One region of the Paenibacillus sp. FSL R7-0272 genome, then DNA from elsewhere that is predicted to be linked to it. Evidence: riboswitches for the same ligand, from Rfam matches in the RefSeq annotation. Region 1 holds a riboswitch; the other holds the start of a gene.
The links. Region 1 has a riboswitch for glycine ahead of gcvT (glycine cleavage system aminomethyltransferase GcvT). Riboswitches for the same ligand answer to the same signal wherever they lie in the genome.

Region 1 (4,955 bases):
CACCGTGAGGTGTGCTCATCGTTTTGTGCAAATTCAGATGCACCACATCAAAGCCCATATCTCCCGGACGTGTAATGCCCATGATGGCATTGGAGTTAGCTCCGTCATAATACAATAATCCGCCAGCTTCGTGTACGATGGACGCAATCTCTTGAATATCCTTTTCAAACAAACCGAGCGTATTCGGATTCGTTAGCATGAGTGCTGCGGTATCTGAACCGACTGCTGCACGGAGAGCATCAAGATCGACCAAACCGTCCGTACGCGACGGGATTGTCACCGTTTCGAATCCAGCTACGGTTGCGCTGGCCGGGTTCGTGCCATGAGATGAATCGGGTACGATAACCTTGGTACGCAGTTCGCCACGGCTTTCGTGATAAGCTCGAATCATCATAAGTCCGGTCCATTCCCCGTGTGCACCGGCAGCAGGTTGCAGGGTTACGGCATCCATACCGGTCAGACCTGCAAGATCATTTTGTAAAGTATGGAGCAGTTCGAGAGCACCTTGAAGACTGGATTCATGCTGATAGGGATGGATCTTGGCAAAGCCGTTGTAACGTGCTACATCTTCGTTGATCTTTGGATTGTATTTCATTGTACATGAACCAAGTGGATAAAAGCCGTTATCTACCCCGAAGTTGCGGCGGGACAATGCCGTATAATGACGAATAACATCAACCTCGAATACTTCCGGCAACGCGGCCGCTTCCGAGCGCAGCATTTCCCGGGGAATCAACGTATCAGCATCCTGACGGGGAACATCACATTCCGGCAAGGAATAGGCCACACGTCCGGGACTGCTCAGTTCAAAAATTAGAGTTTGTTCGGGAGCAACGGATGGTGCGACTTGCGGACTGGTCGAATTTCCTAATGCTTGCGAGTCCATTCCAGTCTGCACATTGACTGACTGATGTAGGTTAGATGTTTCCGATGAAGCTCCCGCAATGGTTACTTTTGTGGTCGTTTCCTGAGTCACAGCGATCCCTCCAATACACGTGCGAATTCATCGATCTCTTCTTTGCTGCGTCGTTCGGTGACCGCAATGAGCATATGTCCTGCCAGTTCCGAATATTCACGTCCGAGTTCATAACCGCCGATGAAGCCTGCATCCAGCAGTTTCAGCTGAAGAGCATCCACATCGGTTTTTTCAGGGAGCTGGATGACGAACTCGTTAAACGTAGGAGCAGTAAAAGTAAGTCTCACTCCGGGAATAGCTGTTAACGTATTTCGTGCATAGTGACTCTTTTGCAAATTCAGATCAGCAACATCAATCATGCCTTGTCTTCCCATGGTAGACATATAGACAGAAGCACTAAGCGCTAATAACGCCTGATTTGAGCAGATGTTAGATGTCGCTTTTTCGCGGCGAATGTGCTGTTCACGTGCTTGCAACGTAAGCACGAAACCGCGTTTGCCGTTGCGATCGGTCGTCTGGCCGACGATTCGACCAGGAATCCGGCGCATGTGAGCCTGGGACACGGCGAAGTATCCGCAAGTGGGTCCGCCGAGCGAAGCGGCGATTCCGAGGGGCTGCGCATCGCCTACAACGATGTCGGCGCCCAGCTTGCCTGGGGCTTCCAGCAGACCGAGCGACATCGGGTTGGCGCTTACCACGAGCAGTCCTTTGTGCGTGTGCACAAGGTCGGCAGCCTGTTTTACATTTTCCACGGCACCAAAGAAGTTCGGGCTTTGAATCATAACCGCCGCAGTATCTTCCGAAATGGTCGCTTGCAGGGCATCCCAATCGGTAACTCCATCTTTATAACCAATCTCTACAATCTCCAGACTCAGGCCATGTGCGTATGCCTGCAATACTTGACGGGCTTCAGGGTGCACGGTGCGAGATACGATAAGCTGTTTGCGACGGGTAGCTGCGGCGGCAAGATTACCAGCTTCTGCAAAGGCCGTTGCTCCGTCATACATACTCGCGTTGGCTACCGCCATACCTGTCAGTTCACAAATATACGACTGAAATTCAAAGATAGCCTGCAATTCTCCTTGGCTGATCTCCGGCTGATAAGGAGTGTAGGCTGTATAGAACTCCGAACGGGAAATGACATGGTTGATGACTGAAGGGATGTGGTGGTCATAGATGCCTGCGCCGAGGAAGCTGGCGTGTGTTTCAAAGTTGGCATTGGAGCCAGCTTGCTTTGACATATGGCGAGTTAAGGCATATTCATCCAGTTTGGAGGACACAGGCAACTCGCCTTGGTAACGAATTTCCTGCGGGATATCTTTGAACAAATCTTCAAGTGTATCCACGCCGATCGTGGCCAGCATAGCGCTCTGGTCTTGTTCTGTCATGGGGATGTAGCGGTGCTTGCTCATGCTTGCTCAGCTCCTTGGGTAGGTGTCTTTGACGTACGTGTCCGTTTATGAAAAGGGGCCTTGACGACCTCGGCTTTTAGCTTTTTGCCACGAATCTCAATCTCCAGTGGTGTACCCAGTGCAGTATATTTGCTGTCAATCAGGGCAAGCCCCAGATTACGTTTCAAGGTCGGCGACTGTGTACCGGTTGTCACTTCACCAATCTGAACGCCATCCGCATAGATCGGGTAATGGGGCCGCGGTATGCCACGCTCCAGCACTTCGATACCGATCAGCTTGCGGGCAGGGCCGTCATTTTTTTGTTGCAACAAAGCTTCGTGTCCGATAAAAGACCCGGCGTTCAGTTTCACAAACATGCCCAGCCCTGCCTCCAGTGGAGAGATGGTTGGTGATAATTCCTGACCGTACAAAGGCAACTTGGCTTCGAATCGCAATGTATCACGTGCACCAAGTCCTGCTGGAACGAGACCTACATCAGCACCGGCTTCCATCAGTCCGTTCCATACAAGAGCTGCCTGATCAGCTGCAACATACAGTTCAAAGCCATCTTCTCCGGTGTAACCGGTTCGTGATAGCAGCAGCTTTACTCCGCATACCTCGGCATGCTGCACGAAGCGGAACGGTTCGATGGAGCTTGCATCTATCTCTGAACCTGTAACCTTCGAGAGAATATCGACCGCTAAAGGGCCTTGTAGCGCAAGCAACGCCGTTTGCTCGGAATCATTGGTCATGTTCACCCCTGGTATAATGTGCTCCTGCAACCATGCCCAGTCTTTGTCGATATTGGAGGCATTGACGACCAGCATGTAGTGTTGCTCCGCGAGTTTATAGATGAGCAGGTCATCCACCACACCGCCATCAGGATAACACATCAGCGTGTATTGTGCCTGACCTGGTACAGTTGCGGTCACGTCGTTGGTTGTCATATTTTGCAAAAAGGCTTCTGCCTGTTCACCCGTTACGGTGAATTCGCCCATATGGGATACATCAAACAGCCCGGCACGCTCGCGCACGGCTTCATGCTCTTTTTGAATACCGCTAAACTGCACGGGCAACTCCCAACCGCCAAAATCAATGCAACGTACACCTTCATATTGCGCGTATAGGGGGAAGAGTGGTGTTCTTAATAAATCAGACATCCAATCACCTCGTCATGGGCCGTAGTAGGCCAAGTATGAAAACACGTTCTGTGAGCCAGATCATTAATGCTTAAGTAATTTTAGTAATCGAGAGTTAACAGCCGCCTGTTTTACATTTTTTCATTGGTTATGTTCAGTACGATTATAGAACCTGCAATTCATTTTTTGGGAAAAAGGAAAAGGACAGGCCAAAGAACCGGCATGCCGAGTAGCACGCTGTATTCTTAGGCTCTGTCCCTTGTACCTGAGAGTTACCCCGCCGTTTATTCAGACAGGTTTCCCCTTGGGTGATCATAACGTCCGTATAGGACGATTAGATGCTCTCCAGAGTTGCGTCCTGTAAAAGTCCTTTTGCCTGAGAGATTCACCCCCGCTTGTCGGTGGTTTACTCCTTCGGCGCCGCCTCATGCACATCCCCAAACCGGGTGTACGGGCAATCTCTCCCTTTACATTCATCCGCGGTTCATACGTAGTCCAATTTACTTCAGTTGCTCTTCTCATTAAAACGTGAATACAGTCCTGATGTCAAGAACGATATCATTGAAATTGTGTAAAATACGAATATTTAATGTTTATACTATATTAATGTTCGGTTATTTTAAAAGAGTGCGCTTACTATTCTAATATTCACCATTATATGCAGAAAGAGTAGTGTGAGGTTACACACGGTGAGGTGTCGAAATTTAAATAAACTGTGAGCTAACTTGACATTTGAATCTGAAATATCATACGCTATTGTTTGGGAAAAAGGTGAAGGTCAAAGAACGCATGCACTCATTAATGAAAAGCGAGGCGGATATCGATGAGCGAATTGAGAAATGATTTCCTGTACAGTAAAGAGCACGAATGGGTGCAAACCGTAGGGGAGGATACCGTACGTATTGGCATTACCGAGTTCGCGCAGCATCAGCTGGGTGACATTGTGTTTGTAGAATTGCCTGATCTTGAAGCCGGTGTAAAAGCAGAAGACAGCATCGGTACGATTGAATCCGTCAAAACGGTATCTGATCTGTTCTCACCTGTCAGCGGCACCATTGTTGCAGTGAATGAAGCTTTGCAAGACTCGCCAGAACTGGTGAATAGCTCTCCTTACGAAGAAGGTTGGATGATCGAAATCCGTGTCGATGGAGATGTAACAGCTGCATTATCCACATTGCTGAAGGCGGATGCTTATCTTAAACATACTGAGGAATAGAATTCGACTGGATTGTCGAGTTGATTTGTACTTATTGACATATATATAATCTCACTTGAATATAAAAATCTTGTTCTTTAAACCTGCGTGAGCTATGAAGCTTATGCAGGTTTTTTTGCTGCTTTTTTCTACATATTGGAGGAATTTAAGTAGGAGTAACTTAAAATCATGAATAAAAAAATTTCAAACGGACCAAGCTATTCTATCGCTTTGCATGTTGTATATGAATAAAGTCATAGGCAATAAAAACCTTATGTATCAACGGATTGAGCATATATTCCTAATTAAAAGCG
Region 2 (4,955 bases), 2.2 Mb from region 1:
CGAGTGCCCTTGGCAGGCAGCTATCCCGCTACCCACTTCAAGCGAGCGAGGTGGCATTCAACTTACTGGACAGTCACGATACTCCGCGCCTGCTTACCTTGTGTGAGGGCGATCAACGCAAGATGAAACTGGCTGCCTTGTTCCAGTTCAGTTATATGGGAGCCCCATGTATCTATTATGGTGACGAGATCGGGCTTGACGGAGAACATGATCCAGGTTGCCGCAAATGCATGGAGTGGGACGAAGCGAAGCAGGATCGGGAGCTACTTCACTTTTATCAAAAGCTGATTGCTCTGCGCCATGCTCATCCTGCTCTGCGAGCAGCCGGAACCATCCGTTTCCTGCAAGCTCAGGAAGGCGGTAGCCAGCTTGTGATGGAGCGGCAAAGTGACGAGGAACGCATCCTCATTCTGTTCAACCGTTCTGAGGAAACCGCCATCGTTGAACTGGATGCAGGAGAGCAACCTTGGACGGAGCTGTTTGAGGGCAACCATCGCACCGCTCTGGAAGACGGTGTGCTTGCCATTGAACTGCCTGCTTACGGATATGCCGTGATGCGCACAGAAGTAAAGTAGATGCCTTTTTGAAACAACAATACATGACTGCCTTCTCCAATTCTGATTGGTTGACTGCTATCTTGGCGGTTTAGGCAGACTGGACAAACAAGCGTCTCGCATAACCTGAGAAAACCAGGTTCGCGGACGCTTGTTTGTTATGATGTAATAACGACTAACATGCTCTAATTAATAATTACTACTTGCTACTTGCTAAATCGGAACCTGGTTTTGTACTCCCAAGCTATCTGACCCTGTCCTGTATATGATCCACTTGCTATTCTGCCTCTGAGCCTGTTGTTGATGTTTCGGATGACTCATCCGGCAACCGCTTGGCCTTTGGTTTCGCCAGCTTCTCCATCATCTTGCGGCCTGTAGGTGTCTGAGCGAGCCCACCTTGCGCTGTCTCGCGGTGACGGCTTGGCATCGCACTGCCTACCTCCAACATCACGTCAATGACTTCGTCAGACGGAATGGCACTACGTACACCAGCGAGTGCCATATCTGCGGCAGCCAGTGCAGTAACGGCACCGAGTCCGTTGCGCACGATGCATGGAATCTCTACAAGGCCAGCAACCGGATCGCAGATGAGGCCCAGTGTATTTTTCAAAGCCAATCCTACAGCATGCACTACCTGCTCCGGTGTCCCTCCGCGAAGCTCCACCATCGCACCGGCAGCCATGCCAATCGCTGATCCTACTTCCGCCTGACAGCCGCCCTCGGCCCCTGAAATAAATGAATTGTTGGCGATCACGTATCCAATAGCACCGGCGCAGAACAATCCATTCACCAGATGTTCATCCGTCCAGCCAAATCGTTCCTGCGAGCTGATAAACACACCCGGAATGATGCCACAAGAGCCCGCCGTTGGGGTAGCCACGATACGTCCCATAGAGGCATTTACTTCCGATACACATAGCGCATAGGCCATGGCAAGGGCAGAAGCATCACCTGAGCATGTTTCGCCTTGGCGAATATATTCGGCCATCTTTTTCCCGTCCCCACCCGTCAGTCCGCTACGTGAGGTTGTATCTTCTGTAAGTCCTTTACGAACCGCTTCTTTCATCACCTGGTAGTACTCCGACATTTGCTTTACGACGTCTGTTTCGGGTGTGTTAGTCTCCTGCACCTGCTCTTCAATCATCAACTGTGCAATTGTTTTGGACTCCGCAGTGCAGATGGTGTTCAATTCATGTAGATGTTTAAACCGCATCCGGATCACCCCCTCTCTTCAGATCAATCACACGAATATCCAGCATATGATCCAATGAACGCAGCTTGTTCAACGTGTCTTCACTCGGCGGTGCATCCATCTCCATTGCTGTAAGCGCCTCACCATCACGAGCCTTTCGATCCACTTGCATATAGCCGATATTCACTCCAGATGAGCTAATGGTTGAGGTCACGGATGCCAGAACTCCCGCTTTATCGGCATGACGCAAAACAAGTGTCGGAAACTCTCCACTGATCTGTACGCGAAAATCATTTAAAGCATGCACAGATACACTGCCGCCACCGATGGAAGCGCCTATTAAAGAGCATGCCCGTTCGCCGTGCCACAATTCAATCTTGACCGTGTTAGGATGGGGAGCTGGCAGACCGCTGGTGTAAAATTCAACCTCCATGCCTGCTTCATCTGCATATTGCTCTGCATCCGGTATACGTGGATCATCTGTAACGTAACCCAGCAAACCACCGATTAGTGCCAGATCTGTTCCATGTCCCTGATAGGTATCCGCAAATGATCCATATAATGTAAGCCTTGCACGTTCCGGTGTGCATCCCAGCCACTGACGCGCAATTCGTCCCAATCTTGCCGCACCGGCTGTATGTGAACTGGATGGCCCCGTCATCGACGGGCCAATAATTGAAAAAACATCTTTAAATCGCACCTTGTAACCCTCCAATTGGTTTTGTCATCGACATCTGGACAAGAATCACCACAATGTTCCTGATTTACTGAATGATGACATTAAAAAAGGACAGAAGAAGGCCGTTAGCCCTCTCTCTGTCCTTGATACCTGAGAGTTTCATGATTATAACGTCAGGAAGAACAAAGCCAAGTACACTCAAGTACTCCTCTGTTCAGCGATCTGACAATCATATACCCCTTGGGTGGCGCTTCTTCCGCGCACTCTCCAGAGTTGCGTCCAACGACGGTACTTTTACCTGAGAGATTAACGGTTATGCCGGGTGCATAACTGCTTGCTCCTTCGGTGCCTAAGCCATCTGTACAGTACAGTTCTGAATCTAAATTGCATCAATCATGCCTACTTGTACTGTGCTCGATTATCCTGCTCAGGTCTCTCCCGCTCGTTATCATTCGCTATATTCTGTTATTTCATGATGAAAGTTCACCATTCTGCCATGCATTCAATCATATACAGCGTAATATGCCATACGCTATATGTCAATAAAAGTGACGTATTCTCAAAGCACATCATTTCTATATAGGATATGCTCATTTCGTTCATATGGTTCAGGGCTTGTTCGATCTTTTCTATATAAGTTGAACTAAAGATTTTACACAGTCCACTCCGTTAATGTGTAAAAGAAAAGTTCAACTTATATAGCACCGAATAACGAAGACCGCCCTCACTCCATGACAGGTACGAATCATAGACACATATGAACCTGCCAATGTACTTGTGACATAATATTATAGGCAACATTCCAGTTCGATCCTACAATTGTAGCGATTTGTGTACTCGTAAATAACTCATAAAGCATGTTCAAATATAAAAAAACACAAAAAAAAGCATGATCCTTGAACACCCTCGTTCAAAGATCATGCTGTTATTTCGTGTTTCTCTAAACATATAAATCTATGCTACACCCTTGACTCTTATTAACCAAAACGCCCCATAATATATTCCTGCGTCAAGCGGTTGTCCGGGTTAGTAAAAATGTGCTCCGTCTCCCCGTGCTCAACCATACTGCCCAGATAAAAATAAGCGGTATAATCCGAGATGCGAGCCGCCTGCTGCATGTTATGGGTAACAATAACGATGCGTAGCTCCTGCTTCAGCTCCGAGATCAATTCCTCCACTTTACCCGTAGATACAGGGTCAAGCGCAGATGCAGGCTCGTCAAGCAATAGGATCTGCGGGTCTACAGACAGCGCGCGCGCGATACAGAGACGCTGTTGCTGTCCACCTGAAAGTGCCAAGGCTGACTCATGTAGTCTGTCTTTCACTTCATCCCAGAGGGCAGCACGGCGCAAGCTTTTTTCCACGATTTCATCCAGTGCCTTCTTACTTTTTGTACCGCGGTAGCGGGGGCCAAATGCGATATTGTTGTAAATAGACTTGTGAAAAGGGTTTGGCTTCTGCCACACCATGCCGATTTTCTGACGAAGCTTGATTACATCCGTCCCCGGTTCGTTAAGGTCATTGCCGTCCATCCAGATATGTCCTTCCGTGCGGGACCCGGCAATCTCATCATTCATCCGATTTAACGAACGAAGGAATGTGGATTTCCCGCAACCGGACGGCCCGATCAGGGCCGTTACACTCGCTTCGGGGAAAGTCAGGCTGATCTGCTTCACGGCCTGAAAATGTCCATAATATATGCTTAACTGTTCCGTACCAAAAGGTATGGCCATGTGGATTTCCTCCTTATTTCGAAGCTGTCATACGGCGGTACACAACCCGGCCGATCCAGCGCGCGCTCAGATTGAATGCCAGTACCAGAATGACCAGCACGGCAGAAGCCCCTGCTGCAACTTCTTTTGAATCTGGTCCGATGCCTTCACTGTTGACTTTCCAGATGTGTACAGCTAGTGTTTCCGCAGGACGAAGTGGATTAATTGGTGATCTCGGACTTGTTGGATTCCAGTCCGTAAAGTCCAGCGGTGGACTACTCATACCCGCAGTGAACATCAGGGCCGCTGCTTCACCGAAGATCCTACCGGATGCCAGAATCGTACCAGTGATCAAGCTTGGCAGTGCCACAGGCAACAGGATGGACGTAATGATCTTCCATTTGGATAAACCAAGAGCAAGTCCTGCTTCCTTCTGCTCTTTGGGAACGGCTCGGAAAGCTTGCTCTGTCGTCCGTACCATAAGTGGCAAGTTGAAAATCGCCAGTGCCATCGCACCCGATAAGAGTGAGAAGCCCAGGCCAAACGTATTTACGATCAGCAAAAGTCCGAACAAACCGATCACGATCGATGGGAAAGATGACAATACTTCGACAACCAGTCGAATGAAACTTGTAATCCGACCCGGTTTGGCATATTCCGCCATATAAATACCTCCGCCCCAGCCGAGCGGGATGGTAATAATCAGCGTTAGTACAAGCAAAAAGATAGAGTTAAAGAGTTGCGGACCAATACCACCGCCACCTTTGAGCAATTGCGGCGCACTCGTCAGGAAGTGCCAATTGATCTGACCGATCCCC

Region 2: linked by a shared signal. The riboswitch ahead of sdaAB (L-serine ammonia-lyase, iron-sulfur-dependent subunit beta) and the one ahead of gcvT (glycine cleavage system aminomethyltransferase GcvT) in region 1 are both predicted to bind glycine.

What each region holds. Positions count from the first base shown of each region.
Region 1 covers NZ_CP150221.1:4,886,747-4,891,701, reverse strand. Annotated here, with positions in the region: gene gcvPB (aminomethyl-transferring glycine dehydrogenase subunit GcvPB) at 1-886, opposite strand, end outside; gene gcvPA (aminomethyl-transferring glycine dehydrogenase subunit GcvPA) at 973-2,328, opposite strand; gene gcvT (glycine cleavage system aminomethyltransferase GcvT) at 2,325-3,467, opposite strand; glycine riboswitch at 3,801-3,923, opposite strand; gene gcvH (glycine cleavage system protein GcvH) at 4,270-4,662, shown strand.
Region 2 covers NZ_CP150221.1:534,135-539,089, reverse strand. Annotated here, with positions in the region: gene MKY23_RS02495 (alpha-glycosidase) at 1-575, shown strand, start outside; gene sdaAA (L-serine ammonia-lyase, iron-sulfur-dependent, subunit alpha) at 832-1,767, opposite strand; gene sdaAB (L-serine ammonia-lyase, iron-sulfur-dependent subunit beta) at 1,757-2,446, opposite strand; glycine riboswitch at 2,703-2,876, opposite strand; gene pstB (phosphate ABC transporter ATP-binding protein PstB) at 3,403-4,158, opposite strand; gene pstA (phosphate ABC transporter permease PstA) at 4,172-4,955, opposite strand, start outside.